3 linked regions of the Sediminicoccus sp. KRV36 genome follow. The protein of the gene in region 2 binds, or shares a complex with, the protein of the main gene of each other region. Links are inferred from orthologs where the notes say so. Each region holds a gene or a part of one and is shown on either strand. Other genes may lie near its edges. The genes, in order: pnp, LHU95_RS03865 and eno.

What was found.
Region 1: the proteins of LHU95_RS03865 (region 2) and pnp are in contact, whole or in part, in a cryo-EM structure (PDB 9QH0), measured with the Escherichia coli proteins. The link is inferred for Sediminicoccus sp. KRV36 from one-to-one orthologs.
Region 3: the proteins of LHU95_RS03865 (region 2) and eno are in contact, whole or in part, in a solved structure (PDB 2FYM), measured with the Escherichia coli proteins. The link is inferred for Sediminicoccus sp. KRV36 from one-to-one orthologs.

What each region holds. Positions count from the first base shown.
Region 1 is NZ_CP085081.1:628,841-636,187, forward strand. The notes cover bases 2,076-5,031. They hold pnp (polyribonucleotide nucleotidyltransferase), read left to right. Parts: upstream 2,076-2,421; coding sequence 2,422-4,641; downstream 4,642-5,031. Other genes in these bases: LHU95_RS03010 (cytochrome b/b6 domain-containing protein), read left to right, coding at 2,076-2,093; LHU95_RS03020 (nitronate monooxygenase), read left to right, coding at 4,752-5,031. Outside these bases: tRNA pseudouridine(55) synthase TruB, read left to right, coding at 1-564; rpsO (30S ribosomal protein S15), read left to right, coding at 622-891; LHU95_RS03005 (YceI family protein), read left to right, coding at 1,003-1,557; more of LHU95_RS03010, read left to right, coding at 1,554-2,075; more of LHU95_RS03020, read left to right, coding at 5,032-6,152; LHU95_RS03025 (hypothetical protein), read right to left, coding at 6,203-6,877; LHU95_RS03030 (malate/lactate/ureidoglycolate dehydrogenase), read right to left, coding at 6,879-7,347. UniProt on the Escherichia coli protein: Involved in mRNA degradation. Catalyzes the phosphorolysis of single-stranded polyribonucleotides processively in the 3'- to 5'-direction. Also involved, along with RNase II, in tRNA processing.
Region 2 is NZ_CP085081.1:883,262-890,996, reverse strand. What follows is about bases 1,906-5,249. They hold LHU95_RS03865 (ribonuclease E/G), read left to right. Parts: upstream 1,906-2,247; coding sequence 2,248-5,049; downstream 5,050-5,249. Other genes in these bases: LHU95_RS03860 (enoyl-CoA hydratase-related protein), read left to right, coding at 5,046-5,249. In the rest of the region: LHU95_RS03875 (2-oxoglutarate dehydrogenase E1 component), read right to left, coding at 1-412; LHU95_RS03870 (N-acetylmuramoyl-L-alanine amidase), read right to left, coding at 855-1,541; more of LHU95_RS03860, read left to right, coding at 5,250-5,843; LHU95_RS03855 (transposase), read left to right, coding at 5,858-6,184; LHU95_RS03845 (Ig-like domain-containing protein), read left to right, coding at 7,350-7,735. UniProt on the Escherichia coli protein: Endoribonuclease that plays a central role in RNA processing and decay. Required for the maturation of 5S and 16S rRNAs and the majority of tRNAs. Also involved in the degradation of most mRNAs.
Region 3 is NZ_CP085081.1:1,961,859-1,969,159, forward strand. The notes cover bases 1,777-4,686. They hold eno (phosphopyruvate hydratase), read left to right. Parts: upstream 1,777-2,547; coding sequence 2,548-3,825; downstream 3,826-4,686. Other genes in these bases: zigA (zinc metallochaperone GTPase ZigA), read right to left, coding at 1,777-1,825; LHU95_RS09005 (DUF1826 domain-containing protein), read right to left, coding at 1,825-2,445; LHU95_RS09015 (hypothetical protein), read right to left, coding at 3,964-4,608. In the rest of the region: LHU95_RS08995 (NAD(P)-binding protein), read right to left, coding at 1-567; more of zigA, read right to left, coding at 635-1,776; LHU95_RS09020 (hypothetical protein), read right to left, coding at 5,166-5,375; LHU95_RS09025 (septum formation initiator family protein), read left to right, coding at 5,577-5,879; pdhA (pyruvate dehydrogenase (acetyl-transferring) E1 component subunit alpha), read left to right, coding at 6,110-7,072; LHU95_RS09035 (pyruvate dehydrogenase complex E1 component subunit beta), read left to right, coding at 7,073-7,301. UniProt on the Escherichia coli protein: Catalyzes the reversible conversion of 2-phosphoglycerate (2-PG) into phosphoenolpyruvate (PEP). It is essential for the degradation of carbohydrates via glycolysis.

The sequences.
Region 1 (7,347 bases), 250 kb from region 2 along the record:
GTCTATTCCGCCATCAAGGTGAATGGCGAGCGCGCCTATGATCTGGCGCGCGATGGCCAGGTGGTGCAGCTGGAGGCCCGCCCCGCCCGGGTGGACCGCTTCGAACTCATCGCCCGGCCGGACGCCGATTCCGCCATTTTCGAGGTGCAATCCGGCAAGGGCGTTTATATGCGCTCGCTCGCGCGGGATCTCGCCCGGGCGCTGGGCACGGTGGGCCATATCGCCGCCCTCCGCCGCCTGCGCGTGGGTCCCTTCACCGAGGCGCATGCCGTTCCCCTGGACAAGATCGTCGTAACAGCCGATACCCCGCCTCCTTCACTGGACCTTTTGCTCCCCTTGACGACCGCGCTGGCCGACATCCCGGCTCTGGCCGTCACGGAAGCGGAGGCCGCCCGCCTGAATTTCGGCCAGGCCATCAGCCTGGTGGAACTCATGGGCCGGGTTCCGTCCGAGGCCAGCCCCGATGGGGGCCTGGTCCGCGCGATGGCAGGGGAGCGGTTCGTGGGCCTGTGCCGTCTCGAAGAGGGGATGTTGCGGCCCGAGCGGTTGATGGCGCCCGGCTGATGCCGGGGCTGGATCCGAAGAACCGGTTCTTTTCTCCAACCTTGAAGGGATCTCCCGATGTCGATCACCGCTGAGCGCCGCGCGGCGCTCATTCTCGAACACGCGACCAAGCCCGGCGATACCGGCAGCCCCGAAGTCCAGGTTGCCATCCTCTCCGAGCGGATTTCCAACCTCACCGAACACCTGAAGACCCACGCGAAGGATTTCCATTCGCGCCGTGGCCTGCTGGTGATGGTGGGCCAGCGCCGTGGTCTGCTGGATTATGTGAAGCGCAAGGACAAGGCGCGTTACGACGCGCTGATCGCCAAGCTCGGCCTGCGTCGCTGAAACCGGTCTTGCGGGGCCGGCCCTTCAGGGCCGGCCTTCGCCAGGCCCCGACGCTTCAAGACGATCTGTAACGGCCCTTCCGGCCGGGCGGCTCCGCCCCATATCCAGAGCGTGCCTGCTCGTCGCGCCCTCCTCTGCCTTGCCGTCCTGCCTGCGCTGCCAGCGCGGGGGCAGGAACGCACACGCTATGTCTTTGATCAGAGCCTCGGCCGCATCGGCTTTTCCGCCCGCCATCTCGGCCTGTTCACCTCCCAGGGGCTGTTCGAGCGGTTTCAGGCGACGCTGCTGATTGATCCGGCCAACCCGCAAAACGCCTCCGTTGAATGCGTGGTCGAGACGGCGGAGGTCAGCATTCCCTTCCCCGGCGCCACCGACCTGCTGCGCTCCGAGCCTTATTTCGACGTGGCCCGCCACCCGACCGCCCGGTTCTCGGGCCAGGCGAATGGGCTGACCGAGGCCGGCGGCTTTCCCATCGCCGGGCAGTTGGCCGTGCGTGGCGTCACCCGGCCCTTCCGCATGACGGCCCGCCTCATCGAGCGCCAGGGCGCCGTCGCGCGATTCCAGGCCGAGGGTGAGATGCGGCGCGGCGAATTCGGCATGGTGGCGGATCGCACGCTGATCTCGGACGCGATCCAGCTCAGCGTGGATGTGCGGATCGCGGTGTGAGCGCCACGCCGGAGCGCTGGTCCCGCGTGCAAAGGCGCCTGCATGCCTGGGGCGCTGTGCTGGTGGTACTGACGCTGCTGCTCTCGCTCGCCATGGTGGCGCTGCCCATGTCGCAGCTGCTGGCGAAATTCCTGGCCTATCAGCTGCACAAGAGCTTCGGACTGCTGGTGCTGATCGTCACCCTGGCGCGGCTGGGCTTCCGGCTCTGGCGCCGCGCGCCGGAGCTTGCCGGGCTTGGCCCGCGGATGCGGCGGGCGGCACGGCTGGGGCAGGCGGTGCTGTATGGCCTGCTGCTGCTGGTGCCGCTGCTGGGCTATCTGACGGCCCAGGCGGCGGCGGGGCCGGTGCCGACGACCTTGTTCCTCGTCATTCCCGTGCCGCATCTGCTGGACCCCAACCCGGCGCTCTATGCCTGGCTGCGCCCCACCCACCAGGTCGCTGCCTGGAGCCTGATCGTGCTGGCCGCGGCGCATGCCGGCCTGGCGGTCCGCCACCAGCTTCAAGGCGTGCCCGTGCTGGGGCGGATCTGGGGATAATCGGACTGGCGCTCCGGGCGTTTCCGGTCCATAAGCGCCCGAGCCGTTCCGGGCCTGCCCGGAGCGGCGCAAACCGCTTGCGCTTGCGGCGGGTTGTCAGAGCCTCCGAGCCTTCCTGATCGGATGATGGGTCTGGCGGCGTTTCCGGCCACATGGCTTCGCCGCGGGGTGCAGACCCCCGGCCCCCATGTTGCCCGAGACGCCGGAAGCCTCCCTTCCCAGGGTGCCCCGGTGGTCGGACTGTCATCCTGCCGCGTCGCGAATACCAGTCCCCGCACCGATGCGGGGCAAGAAGCCCGCCCCCAGCCGGGGGCCAGAAGGATGACGCATGTTCGACAACTATTTCCGCAAGGATATCTCCTGGGGCGGCCAGATTCTGACGCTGGAGACGGGCAAGATCGCCCGCCAGGCCGATGGCGCCGTGATGGCCCGCCTGGGTGACACCATCGTGCTCTGCACCGTGGTCGGCGCCCGCGGCGTGAAGCCCGGCCAGGATTTCTTCCCGCTGACCGTGAATTACCAGGAAAAGGCCTTCGCGGCCGGCAAGATCCCGGGTGGCTTCTTCAAGCGCGAAGGCCGCCCCTCCGAGAGCGAGACGCTGATCTGCCGCCTGATTGACCGCCCGCTGCGCCCCCTCTTCCCCGAGGGTTTCCGCAACGAGGTGCAGGTCATCGCCACCGTGCTGAGCCATGACCTCGAGAACGATCCCGACATCGTGGCCCTGGTCGGCTGCTCGGCGGCGCTCACACTGTCCGGCATTCCGTTCTTCGGCCCGGTGGGCGCCGCGCGCGTGGGCTGGATCGATGGCGGCTATGTGCTCAATCCGACGGCCGCTCAGCGCAAGCTGTCCAAGCTCGATCTCGTCGTCGCCGGCACGGCCGAGGGCGTGCTGATGGTGGAATCCGAAGCGCAGGAGTTGTCGGAAGACATCATGCTGGGCGCCGTGAAATTCGGCCATGAGCAGTTCCAGGCCGTCATCCAGGGCATCATCGCCCTGGCCGAAGTGGCCGCGAAGGAGCCCTGGGATGTCGCGATCGAGGACCCCGCCAAGACGCCGCTGAAGGCCCGCATCGCCGAGCTTGGCACGGCCGCCATGGCCGAGGCCTACAAGATCACCGAGAAGCTGACGCGCCAGAAGGCCGTGGGTGCCGCCAAGAAGACCGTCATGGCCGCGCTGGAAGCCGAAGGCGCCGACCTCACGGCCGCCAAGGGCATGATGAAGGAGCTGGAAGCGGATGTCGTCCGCAACGCCATCCTCGACACCGGCCTGCGCATTGATGGGCGTGACACCAAGACCGTCCGCTCCATCCTGGCCGAAGTCGGCGTGCTGCCGCGCGCGCATGGTTCGGCGCTGTTCACCCGTGGCGAGACGCAGGCGCTCTGCGTCGCGACCCTCGGCACCGGCCAGGATGAGCAGATCATTGACGCTCTCGCGGGCGAATACCGCGAGAACTTCATGCTGCACTACAACTTCCCTCCCTACTCGGTGAACGAGACGGGCCGCATGGGTTCGCCCGGTCGTCGTGAAGTGGGCCATGGCAAGCTTGCCTGGCGCGCGATCCACCCGGTGCTGCCGGAGAAGGACAAGTTCCCGTACACCATGCGCGTCGTCTCCGAGATCACGGAGAGCAACGGCTCCTCCTCGATGGCGACCGTCTGCGGCACCTCGCTTGCGCTGATGGATAGCGGCTGCCCGCTGATCCGCCCGGTGGCCGGCATTGCCATGGGCCTGATCAAGGAGGATCGCGGCTTCGCGGTGCTCAGCGACATCCTGGGCGACGAGGATCACCTCGGCGACATGGATTTCAAGGTGGCCGGGACGGAGGCGGGCATCACGGCCCTCCAGATGGACATCAAGATCACCTCCATCACCTTCGACATCATGCGCACCGCGCTGGATCAGGCCAAGGATGGCCGCTTCCACATCCTGGGCGAGATGGCCAAGGCCATCACCGGCGCCCGCGGCGAGATGGCGGCGACCGCGCCGCGCATCACCGTGATCCAGGTGCCGAAGGACAAGATCCGTGACGTGATCGGCACGGGCGGCAAGGTGATCCGCGAGATCGTCGAGCAGACCGGCACCAAGATCGACATCGAGGATGACGGCACCATCAAGATCGCCTCCAGCAATCCGGAAGCGACCCAGGCCGCCATTGACCGCATCAAGGGCATCACGGCCGAGGCCGAGATCGGCGCCATCTACAATGGCAAGGTCGTGAAGACCGCCGAATTCGGCGCCTTCGTGAACTTCCTGGGCGCCAAGGATGGCCTGGTGCACATCAGCGAACTCGCCAATGAGCGCGTGAACCGCACCAGCGACATCGTCAAGGAAGGCGATGCCGTGAAGGTCAAGGTCATCGGCTTCGATGATCGCGGCAAGGTGAAGCTCTCCATGCGCGTGGTGGACCAGGCGACGGGTGCGGACATCACCGAACAGGTGGGCGAGCGCCGTCCCAGCCCGCGCGGCGAAGGCGGCGAGGGTGGCGAGGAGCGTCCGCGCCGTGAAGGCCGCGGGGACCGTGGCCCCCGCCGGAGCTACAACGACTGAATCTGCATTCCGCAGGTGACTTGAACGGAGAAACCGTCCGGTGCTTTCTTGCGCCGGGCGGTTTCGCCATAATGTAATATCCTGAAATCTGGCACGGCAGGGACGGCACAGTGAAGGCGATCAACAGCATCCGCATGGGCGGCGTGGACGTGCTTCCGCTCGTTGAGGGCGGCAAGGGCGTTGCGGTGAGCAATGGGCTGACCGCGGGCGCCTGGGCGGCTGCTGGCGGCGTGGGCACCTTCTCGGCCGTGAACGCCGACAGCTATGACGCCGAGGGCCGCACCATTCGGCAAATCTATGCCGGCAAGACGCGGCGTGACCGGCATGAGGAACTCGTCGCCTATGGTATCGCGGGCGGCATCGCGCAGGCGCGCGAAGCCCGTGACGTGGGCGGCAAGGATGCCCGTATCCATGCCAATATCCTCTGGGAAATGGGCGGCGCCGAGCGGGTGATCCGCGGCGTGCTCGAAGGTGCCAAGGGCCTGGTGAACGGCGTGACCTGCGGTGCCGGCATGCCCTACCGCCTGGCCGAGATCGCCAAGGATTTCGGCGTCCATTACTATCCCATCGTCTCCTCCGCCCGGGCCTTCAGCGCGCTGTGGAAGCGCAGCTATGGCAAGGTGAGCGAGTGGCTGGGTGGCGTCGTCTATGAGGATCCCTGGCTGGCGGGTGGCCATAACGGCCTCTCCAACAGCGAGGACCCGAAAAAGCCCGAAGCCCCCTATGAGCGCGTGCGCAAGCTGCGCGAGCAGATGCGCGCCTTCGGCCTGGACGCCACCCCCATCATCATGGCCGGCGGCGTCTGGTGGCTGGAGGAATGGTCCGACTGGATCGACAACCCCGAGCTCGGGCCCATCGCCTTCCAATTCGGCACGCGCCCGCTGCTGACGCAGGAAAGCCCCATCAGCGATGCCTGGAAGCAGCGCCTGATCCACCTGCAATCGGGCGATGTCCTGCTGCAGCCCTTCTCGCCCACCGGCTTCTACTCCTCGGCCGTGCGCAATGACTTCCTGCGCGACCTGGAGGCCCGCAACGAGCGGCAGGTCGCCTATACGACCGAGCCCGTGGGCGAGCACACGGCCGAATTCGGCGTGGGCCCCCGCAAGCGCCTGGTCTGGCTGACGCCGGGTGACCGCGCCCGGGCCGAGGCCTGGACGGCGGCCGGCTATACCGAGGCGATGCGCACGCCCGATACGACGCTGATCTTCGTCACTCCCGCCAATGCGCAGGAGATCCTGGCCGATCAGGTGGCCTGCATGGGCTGCCTCAGCCATTGCCGCTTCAGCAACTGGACGCAGATCGAGCCCGACTACAGCACCGGCAAGAAGGCCGATCCGCGCAGCTTCTGCATCCAGAAGACGCTGCAGGACATCGCGCATGATGGCAGCCTGGAGCACAACCTGATGTTCGCCGGGCATAATGCCTATCGCTTCAGCTCCGATCCCTTCTACTCGAACGGCTTCGTGCCGAGCGTGAAGCAGCTGGTGGATCGGATCATGACCGGGCGCTGACGCGCCGCCCTCTGGTGACAGGGGGCCGGGGCGGAATAGCGCGGCCGCCCTCAGTCCGGCAGCCGGCCGAACAGCCCATGTTCCAGCGAGGTGCGATAGACCCTGGCGGGAAAATCCTCGGCCAGGGCCGCCGCCCGCAGCGCCGCCACATCGGCGTCCATCAGCGGCGTCAGGGCCGGCAGGAATTGCGGCGTCGGCTGGATGGGTGCCGGCCGGCCGAGCAAGGCCTCGATCACCTCATCCGTCACGGGTGCCACGGCGCCGCAGGTCATCTCGAAGCCATCCAGGCGCATCAGCCGGCCCGCAAAGGCGCAGCCCTGCATCTCGTCACGCGCCAGCACCTGGTCCTGGATATGCAGCGGTGTGCCCCGCAGCAGATCCTCGGCCATGATGCCGCCCTCGGGATGCGCCCCGCCCACGCGGAAGATGGTGAAAGCCGCCCGCGAGAGGGCCGCCAGCACGCGCGCCTCATCGCTGCCCTCCGGGTAGTCGCCGGCCTTGGCCTCGCGGTCCAGCGCGCGGGTATGGCCGCCCACCGGGCCGAGGATGCCGAGATCGAGCACCAGGAGGAATTGCGCCTCATTGGTGAATTTCACTTCCTTGCCGCGCCAGAGACCCAGCGCGCGCGCCTGGCTGGCGGCCGAGGCCTGCGGGATTCGGCGGCTGGCGGCGGTGACCACGCGCTCCCGCGCGGCGCGATAGACCTCGTATGCGGTGGCGCTCACCTCAGATGCCCTGCGGGCCGTTGATGCCGAGCGAGGCAGCGGTGTCGAGAATGCCCTGCCAGGCATCGCGGGAAAGCGGCAGCCCCGTGATGCGCCGCTTGGCGCGGCGCTGCTTCTCGGGGTCTCCCGGGGCGAGGATCGGCGCCTCGGGATCGGCCGCGCGGCAGGATTTCACCCAGGAGATGTAGCCCTGCGCGGCCTGGTGGAAGGCAGCCTCATCGCCGAAATGCTGCGGCGAGAGATAGATGGACAGCATGCCGTTCGCGATCCGCGCACGCTCGGTGATGGGGCCGGAGCAGCCACCGCCCGTCAGGGCGCCGGCCAGCAATTCGCACATCAGCGCGAGGCCCGAGCCCTTGTGGTCGCCAAAGGCGCGGATCGCGCCGGTGCCGCCCGCCGCATTGCGCGGCCCGACCGGTGCGTAGTCGCCATAGAGGGTGTGCGGATCGCCCGACATCTGGCCTTCGGCC
Region 2 (7,735 bases):
CGGGGTGCTGCGGCGGGACCTGCAGGCCGAGCGGATCGAGCCGGGCCTCCAGATGGCCGCGCACCCGGTAGGAGCGGATGAGCATCAGGGCGCGAATGCTGTCCAGCACGGCCCGGCGGGTCTCCTCCGGGTCGGTCGCGCGGCCATCATTCGGGCGGGCGGCGCCGGCCGTGGGCTTGGCGGCTGACTTGGCATCCTCGGGCGGGGCGAAGCCGCCGCGTGGGCGCGGCGCCCAGGAGGCGCCCATCGCATCCGTCAGGACGGCGCGGGCATCATCATTCAGCGCGGCGAAAAGCTCAGCGAAGGAGGCGTCCACCGCACCGGGATTCTCAACCCAGCGGGCGTAGGTGTCGGCGAGATATGCCGCATTGGCGCCATTCATTGCGCTTGCGAGGATGTCCACTCCGGCCATTTCTTTTTCACGGGCCCGTCTTGCGGCGGCCCGGCCCTTTCGTGTTCACGGCAATGGCCGCGGCCAGATGCCGCGTTGCCTCGCGTCAGCATAGCGCCAAGCCCGGCCCAAAGGCAGCCCCCGCCCGCATGGGAGGGGCGAGCAAATCGGGCGTCTCGCCATGGGGTGCGGCGCTTCGGCGGGCGATCCTGTTCCAGCCAGGCGCCTGCCCCCCGGATCAGGGCATCGGCGCCGGCCGATCGAGGCCGGGGCCACAGCTTCACCGACACGGCGCTGCGCAGCTGGACCGGGGCCCCGGGCAAGATCGGCCAGGTGGAAACATCTGTCCGGAACGGGTCTTGGGAATTGGCATCCGCCGGGAGACGGATCCGCGTGGGCCTCGCTCAGCCGCGCCGATGGCCAGCCACCGCACCGACATCGGGCAGATTCCCTGGCGTGTGGGTCAGGCCGCCACGCGCCGGCCCAGAAAACCATGCACCGCCTCGGCCAGTGCCGCGGCGATGCGGGCGCGGTGTTCGGGCCGGCGCAGCAGCGCCTCCTCGGCCGGATTGGAGAGAAAGCCGCATTCGACCAGGGCCGAGGGCACGTCGGGCGCTTTCAGCACCACGAATTGCGCGCGGCGCAGCGGCTGGTTGAGCAGCGGCACATCGCCATCCAGCGCATTCACCGTCAGCCGCGCCAGCCGCTCGGAGCCGGCACGGGTCTCCTGGCGCATCAGGCTGAGCAGGATGCGCTGCACCTCGGGCGAGACCGAGGGCAGGCGCAGGCCGCCCGCGCGGTCGGCCAGGTTTTCCCGGCGGGCCAGGGCCGCGGCCAGGGGGTCCGTCGCGGTTTCGGCCAGGGTATAGACCGAGGCGCCGCGCAGGCTGCCACCCTGCCCGGCCGGCATGGCATCGGCATGGATGGAGAGCAGCAGCGCCGCCTCCCGCTGGCGCGCGAGTTCAACCCGGCGGGCGAGCGGCACGAAGACATCGCGCGAACGGGTCATCGCGACGCGGCAACGGCCGCTGGCTTCGAGCACGCGCTTAAGTTCCAGGGCGAGCGGCAGGGTGATGCGTTTCTCCTCGGTGCCAGCGGGACCGATGGCGCCCGGGTCCGCCCCGCCATGCCCAGGGTCGAGCACAACCATGGGGAGCGTCGCGCGTGAACGCGCAACCTGGGCTTGTGCCACAGGTGTCAGGCCGAATCCGGCCAGCCCCGCGAGAAGAAATCGGCGATGGAACCCCTGCATGCGGCCGCGACCCCCACCGCGGCAGTCGCATATTAGCTGATTCCGCACGAAAATCCAGCATCCTCTGCCATCTGCTTGGGCATCGGGCGTCGGTCATGGGGATATCTTTCCGCCAGCGGACGGGGCGGCGGGTTGTGAGCCACCTTCTGCGCGCGTAAGGTGCATTGCCCCAGTGATAGGTGCTGCGGGCGAAACAGGGGCAGCTGGCGCGGTTGTTTCGCGCCATGCCCTGGTCAAACCCCGTCGGATGGACGCCCCCTGGGTGGCACTCCGCGGTCAGCCGGCCGGTTTCGCCAGCGCGCCAGCGGTGCAGCCCGGCGCTCGCGTTTCGTCGCTTCGACCTTCGCGCCCCTGGACTGCCGCAATATCGCCCGCCCGTGAAGGGCGCACATCCGTGGGGGTGGAGCCATTGGGCAAGGCGCCCCGCCACCTGCTGTCCCATAGGGCGCAGAAAACGGCGGACGCCGCGCCCCCGAGTGAGGACGAAAGCGCATGTCACGGACATCGCCGCCGATCGGCCCGCACCCGGATTCCGTCTCTCTTTTCCGCCGCCGGTCAGGATCGGGCTCCGCCCGTCCCCGCCGCGGTGCGGAGTTTTCCTTACATGACCAAGCGCATGTTGATCGACGCGGCCCATCCGGAAGAAACCCGGGTGGTCGTGATGGATGGCCACAGGGTCGATGAATTCGACCTGGAGGCCGCCAACCGGCTGCCTCTGAAGGGCAATATCTACCTGGCCCGCGTGGTTCGCGTGGAGCCCAGCCTGCAGGCCGCCTTCGTGGAATACGGCGGCAACCGCCACGGCTTCCTGGCCTTCGGCGAAATCCACCCCGACTACTACCAGATCCCCGTCGCCGACCGGCAGCGGCTGATCGAGGCCCAGCAGCAGGAAGCCCGCGAGGAAGCCGAGGCCGAGGCGCGCGAGGATGAGCGCCGCGCCCAGGCCCAGGCAGCCCGCGCCGCCGCCGCCGCCCGCGCCGGCCAGCCCGCCCCCGCCGAGGAAGCCGACCCGCGCGACGTGAGCGACGATGCGGTGCTGGAAATCCCCGAGGAAATCGCCGGCGAAGCCGCGCCCACCGCCGAGGAAATCGCGGCCGACCTGGCCGCCGAGCTGGAGGCCGAGCAGGCCGCCCGCGAGGAAGCCAGCGACACGGAGGAAAGCCTCCCGCTCGCCCCGCCGCCCGAGACGCTGGGCGCCACCGAGAGCGAGGCCGAGAGCGAGGCCGACACCGAAGAGCGCATGCGCGAGCGCCGGCCCACGCCGAGCTTCCTGCGCAACTACAAGATCCAGGAAGTGATCCGCCGCCGGCAGATCATCCTCATCCAGGTCGTGAAGGAGGAGCGCGGCACCAAGGGCGCGGCACTCACCACCTATATCTCTCTGGCGGGCCGCTTCTCGGTGCTGATGCCCAACAGCCCGCGCGGTGGCGGCGTTTCCCGCAAGATCACCTCCTCCTCCGACCGCCGGCGCCTGCGCGAGGTGATTGACGAGCTGGACATGCCGCCTGGCATGTCGCTCATCGTCCGCACGGCCGGGGCCCAGCGCCCCAAGCCGGAAATCCGGCGCGACTGCGAATATCTGCTCGGCCTGTGGAACCACATCCGGGAGCGGACGCTGGCCAGCACCGCGCCCGCGCTGATCTACGAGGAAGCCGACCTCATCAAGCGCTGCATCCGCGATGGCTATGCGCGGGACATGGACGAGATCATCGTCGAGGGCGATGAAGCCTATTCCCAGGCACGCGAGTTCATGCGGATGCTCATGCCCGAGCATGCCCGCAAGATCCAGGCCTATCGCGACGGCATCGTCCCGCTCTTTGCCCGGTATTCGGCCGAGGCGCAGCTGGATGCGATGCATGAGCCGACGGTCCAGCTCCGCTCGGGCGGCTATATCGTCATCAACCAGACCGAGGCGCTGGTCGCCATTGACGTGAATTCGGGGCGCTCCACGCGGGAGCGCAACATCGAGGACACGGCGCTGCGCACCAACCTCGAAGCCGCCGAGGAAATCGCGCGGCAATTGCGCCTGCGCGACCTGGCCGGGCTGATCGTCATCGACTTCATCGACATGGACGCGAACCGCCACAACGCGATGGTGGAAAAGCGCATGAAGGACGCGCTGCGCGTGGACCGCGCGCGCATCCAGGTGGGCCGCATCAGCCATTTCGGGCTGCTCGAAATGTCACGCCAGCGGCTGCGCCCCTCGCTGGCCGAAACCACCTTCGTCACCTGCCCGCATTGCCTGGGCCGTGGCACAGTGCGTGGCCTGGAGAGCAGCGCGCTGGCCGTGCTGCGCGCGGTCGAGGAGGAATGCGCCAAGCGCCGCGCCGCCGAGATCACGGTGCGGGTGAATTCGCCCGCCGCTCTCTATCTGCTGAACAAGAAGCGGGACCGCCTGGCCGATATCGAGAGCCGCTGGGGTGTCACCGTCCTGTTCGACCCGGATGACAGCCTGCACGGCGCCGAGACGCGCATCGAGCGCAGCAAGACCCCGCCCGCCCCTGTGAGCGAGCGGCCCGCCGCGCTGCGCATGGATTACGCCGCCGAGGAGGAGACCGACGACCTGGCGGAGGAGACGGCTGAGGAGACCGCCGCCGCCGACGCCCAGGAAGCCGGCATGACCGCCGAGGAACGCGCCCGCCGGCCGCGCCGCCGCCGCCGTGGCCGCAGCGGCCGCCGCGATGGCGCGCCCGCCGAACGTACGGAACCCTCGGACGCGGCCCCGCTGGAGGCCGAGCCCGATGCCGAAGCCGGCCCCGCCCCCGAGGAGAGTGAGGCCCCGGCCCCCGGCGAAGCGGCTGAGGGCGATGATCGCTCGCCGCGCCGCCGTGGCCGCCGTGGTGGTCGCCGCCGGCGTGAGGGGGAGGCGCCGCTGGATGCCACCGCCGAAGCCCCGGACATGCCGGCCGAGCCTGTGCCAAGCCCGACCCCCGGCTATGCCGGCCCGACGCCAGCCGATCCCTTCGGCGGCGCGCCCGACTCGCTGATGGCCGCGATGGAAGCGGCCGAAGCCGCCGCCGAGGCCGCCATGGCCCCCCGGCCGGCACGCCCCGCGCCAGCCCCCGCACCGGTGGCGGCCGAGGCTGAAGAGGCCGCGCCTGCGCTGGTCGCTGAGGAAGCCGCGCCGGTTCCTGTCGTCACGGCAGCCGTGCCTGAGGTCGTCGCGCCAGAGGTCGTAGCGCCAGAGGTCGTAGCGCCTGAGGTCGTGGCCCCCGTGGCCGCAGCGCCCGAGGTCTTGGCGCCTGGGGCCGCGCCCGCCTTGGCGGACATCGCGCCGGCGCCGGTTGTGGCGCCCGAACCGGTCGCCGCCGCGCCCGAGCCTGTGATCGGCCCCGCCATCCTGCCCAAGACCGTCGAGGAGGTGGCCGCCGAAGCGCCGCGCCGTGGCGGCTGGTGGAAGCGGTGACCTCCGCCGAACCCCCGATCCTCGTCAACCGCGAGGGGCCGGTGGTTCATGTGACGCTGAACCGCCCCGCGCGCCGCAACGCGATCGGCGGCGGGATGGGCGAGGCACTGGACGCGTTGCTCGATGAATTGCGCGGCGACGCCGCCGCGCGGATCATCGTGCTGCGTGGAGCGGGCGGGCATTTCTGCGCAGGGCTGGACCTCACGGAGGTGATCGCCGGCACGCCGGAGGAACGGCTTGCGGCGATGCAGGCGCGCAATCGCCGCGTCGGCGCCCGCTTCGAGGAGATTTCGAACCTGCCGCAGGTGGTCATCGCCGCCGTGGAAGGTGCCGCGCATGCCGGCGGGCTCGGCTTTCTCTGCTGCGCCGATATCGCCTTCGCCAGCGCTGATGCCCGCTTTGCCGCCCCGGAGGCGCGCCGGGGCCTGGTTCCGGCGCAGATCCTGCCCTGGCTGGCGCGGCGTATGGGGCGGCCCGATGCCGCGCGGATGGTGCTGGAAGGTGGCGTAATCACCGCCGAGGAAGCGGTCCGCCGCGGCCTGGTGCACGAGATGGCGGCGGATCGCGCCGGCCTGGATGCGCTGGTGGCCGCCAGCATCGCGCAATTGCTGGAGGGCGCGCCGGGCGCCCTGGCCGAGACCAAGAAGCTGCTGGCGGCGCTGGGCCCGCTCTCGCCCGAGGGTTATGCCGAAGCGGGTGCCCAATCCTTTGGCCGCACCGCCGCCGGCCCGGAAGCGGCCGAGGGCATCGCCGCCTTCCGCGAGAAGCGCAAGCCGAGCTGGGCTAAAGCGTAGCGGGCTGGCCTCCACTGGCGCTGTTTCGCGCCCTGCTGCTGGCAACCTGGCACGACCTGTCGGATATCCGGCTCGCGGAGCCGCTGCATGACCGCGCCAGCTTCCGCCGGTTCTCTGGCTTGGCCGCTCGGGCGAGACCTCCACGCCATAGAGCTCCAGCAGCCGGTCCAGGATGGCATCAGGAATATGAGGCTCTCTCCGTCGGGCCATGCGGGTTCGCCTTCTTTCCCATCATGACCGGACACACACGACATCCACGACACTCCCGCTGGCCAAGGCGGGAGTGCAGGTCAGGCTGGCCGCGATGGCTTATAATCTGCGCCGAAGCCTCGGTTTGCTGATGCCGAAAGCGGCGTCAACGACACCCGACATCCGTGCCTCGCGGGGCCATCGCCAAGGAAAAGCCGGGGACAGGAACGAGCAGCCGCTTGACCACGGCCCCGCCGCACACGCCGGACGCAACATCCACAAGGGACCGCGCCTGACACACATCCGCGCACAGGTCTCATGAGTTGAGGGCAAATCCAAATTTGACGTGTGGCCTATGCGTGTTCTTCTTGTGCCGGGATCGGAACAGCGCCGCCTCGGGACGCCCACCACTGTGCTGCTTTCGGCGAGCAGATCATCGAAATTGATCCGCAGGCCCCTGGTAGCCGCCATCAGCGCAGAGCTTGCGCGAGAACGGGAGCATGCCGAACAACGCCGCCATCACCAACACCCCGCCGTCGCGGTCCTGGATGCTCGCAGAATGGACCCCGCGTGCAGGTTCAGGCCCAGGGTGTTTACCAGCAGATGGTGCTTCTTTCCGTTGATCTTCTTGCCGACATCGTGGCCGTGTGGATCAATCGAGGCCCCCCCTTTTCCGGGCTCTTGAGGCTGCGGCTGTCGTTGATCGCGGCCGTAGGGCGTCCGGCGCAGTGCCCCGAACCCCGCCCAGCCTGTTCGCAGCATCGCACCTGCAGCGCGTGATGGACGCGCCCCAGCGCGCCGTCCCAGTCCCAGCGGTGGCCAGTCCCAGCGGCGGCTAGTCCCAGCGGTGGAAGTATTTGTGCAGCGTGCTGCGCGGCGGCAGGTCAAGGGGGATCGCCCGCCGCTGCTGAGAATGTTGAGCAGGCCCTGCACCACAGCGCGCTCATCCACCGTGCGTCTGTGCCTGCCACGCTTCGCCGGCGGGATCAGCGGCGCAATGAACGAGCAAGGCGCACCGGTCAGGTCGCTTGGGCAGCGCAGCTCTCTACGATTGTCGTGAGAGCGGTTCTCGGCGGTCCACATCTTCAGATCCTGCGAACCGGGTGGGACTGCAGCGGATCACAAGAGATTCCACAGATTTCATATCCTGGGAGACGGACACCGATCGTTGTGCCAAGGCAAAAATCATGTCTCGTCATAATTAAAAATCATGTAGGTCAGGAGGAATGGAATATAATTATAAATTTTCTCTATCTGCGAGAATTTAATCGTATATAAGGTTATTCACTCTTTAGAAAGCTAGCGAGTGATGGGTTGATGTCCGCTAAGTTCCGGCGTGGCGCGGCATCGCATCCGCCCAAGTTTGCCGTGGAGACGTTGGAACCGCGTGTGCTTCTGGCCGCGGATCTCCAGGTCGCGTCCGGCGGCGGCACCTCGCCATCCATGCCATCCGGGCCGGCGGCGAATGTCACGCAGCCCGGAACCACCCCCGCGGCCGCTTTGCTGGCCGCCCAACTGGCGCAGGCTTCCGCGCTGGCCGTGGTTGCCAATGACGGCTCGCAACGCGACCCCGGTGACGGCTCGGCCGGGCCGCTGGCCATCGGCGCCAGCGAAACCCTGACCGGCAGCGGCAGCTACCAGGGCGCCGTCGCCAATGCAGGCGTGGTGGAGGCCGGGCTGGTGACGCTCGGCAGCTACGCCCA
Region 3 (7,301 bases), 1.1 Mb from region 2 along the record:
TTGCGGGAAGGCGGCCATCACCGTCCAGCAGGGGGCGTACTGGATCGCGGCCAGGGGCTGGGACATGTGTGGCGGCAGCAGGGCCATCGCCTGCTCGGCCGGGAAGGTGACCAGCACGGCGGAGAACGGGCCATCCAGCGTGGGTTCCACGGCGGGCAAGGGCCGGCCCGGGCGGACCAGCGCCGCATCGAGATGCGCGACCATCCAGCCATCGGCGCCGGCCTGCAGCGCCGCCACATGGCGCCCGGTCTGCAATTCCAGCCCCTGCGCCATATGCCGGCCAAGAGCCGACATGCCGGGGGCGGCCACGCGGCGCTTGGGGTCGGGCCAGGGCAGGGTGCCCGCGGCTTCGAGCAGCTGCGCGAAGCCTGGCCGCTCGGCCCGCAGATATTGCGCGCCGTGATCGAAGCGATGGCTTTCGCCGGCATGCTCGATGCGGCGCGTGGCCAGGCGCCCGCCGGCGGCGCGGCCCTTGTCAAAGAGCCGGACCTCGCGGCCCCCGGCGATCAGGGCTTGGGCGGCGGAAAGCCCGGCGAGGCCGGCGCCGAGGATGGCGATGGGATGCATGCCCGCATCAATGGCACCCTGAACCATCTGCGCAAGTGGGGGAGCAGGTTGGCGAGCAAGCGGCGCGCTATTTCTGCCAGGCCGGGAAGGGGTCGGGCAGGCGGGCATGGGCGCGGGGGCCGGCGCGCCATTCCTCATGGGTCAGCAGCGTGGCGTCCAGCTGCGCCCGCAGCGCCGCCTCATTCATGCCGATCCCGATGAAGACGATTTCCTGCCGCCGATCCCCGCCGGGCTCGACCCAGAGGCCGCGGATCATCTCGCGCCAGTCTGCATCCTGCGGCCAACGCTGTTCCTCGATCGCGGCCCACCAGAAGCCAGCGCCCTGGTGGCGGCCCATGCGGCCGGCCAGTTGCCATTCACCCACCCAGCCAGGCCGCGTCGCCAGCCAGAAGAAGCCCTTGGCGCGCACCACGCCTGGCAGATCGCCCTCAATCAATGTCTTGAAGCGTTGCGGATGCACCGGCCGGCGCGCGCGCCATACAAAGCTGGTGACGCCGAATTCCTCGCTTTCCGGCAGATGCTCGCCCGACATCGCCTTCTGCCAGCCAGCGGCATTCTGCGCTCGCTCCATATTGAAGCGGCCGGTGTTCAGCACCTTGGCCAGCGGCACGTGGCCGTGTTCGGTCGAGAGAATCTCCGCCGTGGGATTGAAAGTGGCCAGCAAGGCGGCCAGCCGTCCCAATTCCCCGGCCGAGACAAGATCAGCCTTGTTGACGATGATGGTATCGGCGAACTCCACCTGCTCGATCAGCAGGTCCACCAGCAGGCGGTGATCTTCGGCACCGGCGGTTTCGCCGCGGGCGCGCAGCGTGTCGGCGCTGGCGTAATCCTCCAGGAAGGCCCGGGCGTCGACCACGGTCACCATGGTGTCGAGCTTCGCCACGTCGCCCAGGCAAAAGCCCTCCTCCGTCGTGAAATCGAAGGTGGCGGCGACGGGCATGGGCTCACTGACGCCGGTGCTCTCGATCAGCAGCGCATCGAAGCGGCCTTCGGCGGCCAGCTTCGCGACCTCCTCCATGAGATCCTCGCGCAGGGTGCAGCAGATGCAGCCATTGGTCATCTCGACCAGCTTTTCCTCGGTGCGCGACAGGGTGCCGGTATTGCCCACCAGGGCCGCGTCAATATTCACCTCGCTCATGTCATTCACGATGACGGCGACGCGCTGGCCTTCGCGATTGGCCAGCACATGGTTCAGCAAGGTGGTCTTGCCGGCGCCGAGGAAGCCCGAAAGCACGGTGACGGGGAGGCGTTGGGTCATCAGCAGCAGCCTGGTTCGTCAATGCAGAAGACCAGGCGCGAGCGCTGGCCCTCCGGCAGATGGGAGAGGGGAGGGGAGCGGTGCAGCGTAGTGGCGCCTGCGCGCTTGCGGCCGCGAAACAGCGCCACGGCGCAGCGCGGGACGTCCTCGATCTGGGCGCCGCCGTCAGGGTCGCCCATGCTCCATTGGGTGCCCGGGCCGGCATAGGTGACCAGCAGGCGGAAGCCCACGGAATCCACGTGGAATTTGCGGCAGGCATCGCCTGTGATGCCATCCAGGCGCAGCCGCACATGCTGGCTTCGCAGCAAGGCCGCGAACATGTGGGACAGGCGCAACATGTCTGAGAGCAGCGCCATCGGCGCGCCGGCGGGCAATTGCTCGCAGAGGGAATCGAGCGCTTCGTCCGGCGTGCCCTCGGCTGTGGCGCGAAACGGGCCCGCCTGGCGCAGGGGCTTGAGGGGCTTGGCAAAGCCGGCAGGCTCCTCACGCAGCCAAAGAGCGAGGGCGACATCGGGGCTGAGTGCCGTCAGCAAGACCGTTTCCGGCGTGCCGATCACGGCGCGGGGCGGTGTGGTCGCGTGGGCGGCTTCGGGGCCGTAGGCTTCGCAGAGGAGAGGCATGAATGTGATAATATAACATAATGATTGCGGCGCAAGCCTCACCTTGCCCTTTCGCGCGGCTCAGCCTATCCGCGCGGACATCTTTGCCCGAAGGACCTCACCATGCCCGCCATTGCCGACATCATCGCCCGTGAAGTGCTGGACAGCCGGGGCAACCCGACCGTGGAGGCGGAGGTGGTGCTGGATGACGGCAGCCGCGGCCGCGCGATCGTCCCCTCCGGCGCCTCGACCGGCGCGCATGAAGCGGTGGAGCTGCGCGATGGCGACAAGTCCCGCTATGGCGGCAAGGGCGTCACCAAGGCCGTGGCGAATGTCGAGGGCGAAATCTTCGACGCGATTGGCGGGCTGAACGCCGCCGACCAGGTCAAGATCGACCAGATGATGATCGAGTTGGACGGCACGCCCAATAAATCCCGCCTCGGCGCCAATGCCATGCTGGCCGTTAGCCTCGCCACCGCCAAGGCGGCGGCCCAGGCGCATGGCCTGCCGCTGTATCGCTATGTGGGCGGCGCCTATGCGCGCACGCTGCCGGTGCCGATGATGAACATCATCAATGGCGGCCAGCACGCCGACAACCCGATTGATATCCAGGAATTCATGGTGATGCCGGTGGCTGCCGGCACCATCGCCGATGCGGTCCGCGTCGGCTCAGAGATTTTCGCGGCCCTCAAGAAGCAGCTGCATGATGCCGGCCACAACACCAATGTCGGCGATGAGGGCGGCTTCGCCCCGAATATCGGCAGCGCGGACGAGGCACTGGCCTTCATCGCCAAAGCTTGCGAGGCGGCCGGTCACCGTGTGGGCGAGGATGTGATGTTCGCGCTCGATTGCGCTGCCACCGAGTTCCACCACGACGGCAAATACGTGATGGAAGGCGAGGGCAAGACGCTGGATGCCGGCGGCATGGTGGATTACCTCGCCGCACTTTGCGCCAAGTGGCCGATCATCTCCATCGAGGATGGCATGTCCGAGGATGACTGGGCCGGCTGGAAGCTGCTGACCGAGCGGCTGGGCGGCAAGATCCAGCTGGTGGGCGATGATCTTTTCGTCACCAACCCCGAGCGCCTGGCCATGGGCATTGAGCGCGCCACGGCCAATTCCATCCTGGTAAAGGTCAACCAGATCGGCACGCTGACCGAGACGCTGGAAGCGGTCGAGATGGCGCATCGCGCAGGCTACACGGCGGTGATGAGCCACCGCTCCGGCGAGACGGAGGATTTCACCATCGCCGATCTCGCCGTCGCCACCAATTGCGGGCAGATCAAGACCGGCTCGCTCAGCCGCTCTGACCGGCTGGCCAAGTACAACCAGCTGATCCGCATCGAGCAGGATCTGGGGCCCGCGGCGCGCTATGCGGGGCGGACGATTTTGAAGCGCTGAGCCACGGGGCGCGCCGCAAGGCGGAGGGATTGGCGCGCTATGCGGGGCGGCCGATTTTGAAGCGCTGAAAGAGGCCTCCGGCGGCTGGGGCCATTGGCCCCGGACCCCTTACCTTGTCTCCAGCGCGGGCTGGGCGGATCAGCCCCCATCCTCCGGGTCTTCCAGGAGGAAGGGGCCGTAATGGTCCAGCACGCTGGCGAAGGCGGCTTCGCCATATTCCTCGTCCATCGCGTCCTTGAGGTCGGCCAGGGCCGCTTCGCCCTGGAATTCGGGCAGCAGGGCCTCGCGCAGGAAGGCTTCGGGGCCGGCGAAGGCGGCGCACACATCTTCCATGGCGTGGATCGCGAAGCTTCGATCCTCGGGGAAGAGGATGTGGAAGCTGTTGGGATGCGCCTCGAAGAAGCTGGAAATGCGGCGTGCTTCGAGCGGGATGCGCCAGACCGCCGTGGGGTCAGTGATCCCCTCCGCATCCACATAGGTTCCGCACAGATGCGTGATGCCACGACGCTGGAGGGCGGCGGCGAGGGGCACGAACATCTCCAACGGTCCGCTGTTCCGGACATCCCAGTGCTGGAGGAGTTGGACGCGCCAGTCATGCTCGCCCAGCCATGCATTGCTGAGTCGTGTGCCTTGCCTGCCGGATCGGGTCTTGAAGACCTCCAGCATTTCGTAGGCCTTGTCGCGCAGCGCCATCTGAGTGGCGCGGCCGGGGAAATGCGCCGTACCGGCCATGATCTCCGGGTCGCACTGGTCCGGTAGGTCGTCCCGGTTGTCCTGTGTCACGATGTTCTCTCCTAGTCAGCCAAGCGGTAACGGATCTTGTGGATAGTCGGCCACTTGACGCTGCCATCAGGCAGCACAGTTCGTCGCTGCACATCCATGGTGGGGAAGGGGGTGTCTCGGATTGTCGTGCTGCGCCTGATGGTAATTTGCCGGTTCTCATCCAGACGGTAGATCCGGCTGCCTCCATCAACTCGCGGTTCCCCCTGTGGCCGCAAATCACGGATGTCGCGCTCACGCAGGCTGAGGCCGCCGTCGCGCCGCCACTGGAATTCGCCCCTTTGCAACACGGGCTTCTCGGGATCGGGCGCCGTCAGCCGGTCCCGCAGCAGCCGGCCAAGGCGTTGGCCGACTTCATCCTCCGGTGCGGCGGGCGGCGGCAGGGTTGGCCGCTGGTTTCGGCGATCCTCATTGTTCGGCCGCCGTCCTCGCCCGCCCCGGCCATCGGCGGGGCCGCGCGTCAGGCGCTCCCAAAGGGATCGTCGCCAATTGGCGTATTGGATGCTCGCTGGGGGCAGGGCGCCAGGGCTGGCCGCTGTGCCACCCGGCGGCGGGCTGCGTCAATGGCCGGCGACGGGCCTACCTTCGCGGCGATAGGGCCGCACCCAGACGGCGCCGCGTGCTGCCGCGTCCTTCGGATGCAGCGCGCCAAAGCCGCCGCGGACCCAGCCGGTGAAGACATCGCGCTCGGGGTGGCCGTTCTGCCAATAACGCGGCTCGCGCATGGCGCTTCGCAGATCGGCTTCGGTGGTGCGGATGGGATTGGCCATGGGAACTCCTTTCGATGCAGACCATATTCCTATTTTATAGAAAAAGCAATAAAATCCTATGTCATGTATTACTCGCTGTATTCGCAACAAAGAAGCGCCAGAAACCCTTGCATGCGCGGCCGGATGGTGATTCTGTCGGATTCGCGCATCAAGGGACGCGCTTTGGGGGGTTCCATGAATTTCGGGCGGTGGCTCATCCGCATGTTGAAGCTGTTGGCGCCGCCGGTGATCCTGGCGAGCATCGCGGCCTTCTTCGTCTGGCACGCCTCCCATGGCGACCGTGGCCTGATCGCGCGTGAGCATCGCCTGGCCGAAATCGCCGCCGCCAAATCGGACCGGGACCGCGCCACCGCCGAGCGCGAGGCGGCCGAACGGCGCGTCAACGCCATGCGCGGAGATCGGCTTGACCGGGACCAGTTGGAAGAGCGCGCCAGGGCCATGCTGAATCTGACCACGCGGGAGGAGATTGTGATCCCCTACCCACCGGGCCAGCGGCTTTTCTGATCCTTCAAGGACTTCGCGCGATTGCTGCACTGCGGCATCGCGCGGCACGTTAACCGTAATGCAGTTAATCGCCTCATTGCGTTGCAATGCAACGCTTTTCGGGCAGTGCAAACGCTTGCGAAGGCGGCGTGAGGGGCGTAATCAGCGTCTGATCACGCAGGGAGAAAGCCATGGCTGCCAAAGCCCCACCCGCCAAGCGCCGCGCCAAGGGCGCCGCTGAGCAACCAGGCATGGGGCGGGACGCCCTGCTGCGTGCCTATCGCGACATGCTGCTGATCCGCCGCTTCGAGGAGAAGGCCGGCCAGCTTTATGGCATGGGCCTGATCGGTGGTTTCTGCCACCTCTACATCGGCCAGGAGGCCGTGGTGGTCGGCATGCAGGCTGCCCTGAAGCCGGGCGACCAGGTCATCACCTCCTACCGTGACCATGGCCACATGCTGGCCACCGGCATGGAGGCGCGCGGCGTGATGGCCGAGCTCACCGGCCGGATCGGCGGCTATTCCCGCGGCAAGGGCGGCTCCATGCACATGTTCAGCCGCGAGAAGGGCTTCTATGGCGGCCATGGCATCGTGGGCGCGCAGGTCAGCCTCGGCGCGGGGCTCGCCTTCGCCAATATGTATCGCGGCAATGACCACGTGGCGCTGGCCTATTTCGGCGAGGGCGCTTCCAACCAGGGCCAGGTGTTCGAAAGCCTGAACCTGGCGGCCCTGTTCAAGCTGCCCTGCATCTTCATCATCGAGAACAACAAATACGGCATGGGCACCAGCGTGGACCGCGCCAGCGCCTCCCGCGACCTGTCGCTGAACGGCAGCCCCTGGGGCATTCCGGGTGAGCAGGTGGACGGCATGAATGTCGTCGCCGTCAATGAGGCGGCGGAGCGTGCGGTGGCGCATTGCCGTGCGGGCCTCGGCCCGTATCTACTGGAAATGAAGACCTATCGCTATCGCGGCCACTCGATGAGTGACCCCGCGAAATACCGCACGCGTGAGGAAGTGCAGAAGATGCGCGAGCAGCATGATTGCCTGGAGACGGCACGCGGCATGCTGCTGGGCCAGGGTGTCACCGAAGCCGACCTCAAGGCCATTGACGATGAGGTCAAGGTGATCGTCCAGGACGCCGCCGATTTCGCGCAGGAATCGCCGGAGCCGCCGGAGAGCGATCTCTGGACCGATATTCTTTTGGAGACCAATTAGATGGGCGTCGAGATCCTGATGCCGGCGCTGAGCCCCACCATGACGGAGGGCAAGCTCGCCAAGTGGCTGAAGAAGGAAGGCGATGCGGTGAAGTCGGGCGATGTGATCGCCGAGATCGAGACCGACAAGGCTACCATGGAAGTCGAAGCCGTCGATGAAGGCGTGCTGACGCGCATCCTGGTGCCGGAAGGCACGGAAAACGTGGCGGTGAATTCGCCCATCGCGGAGC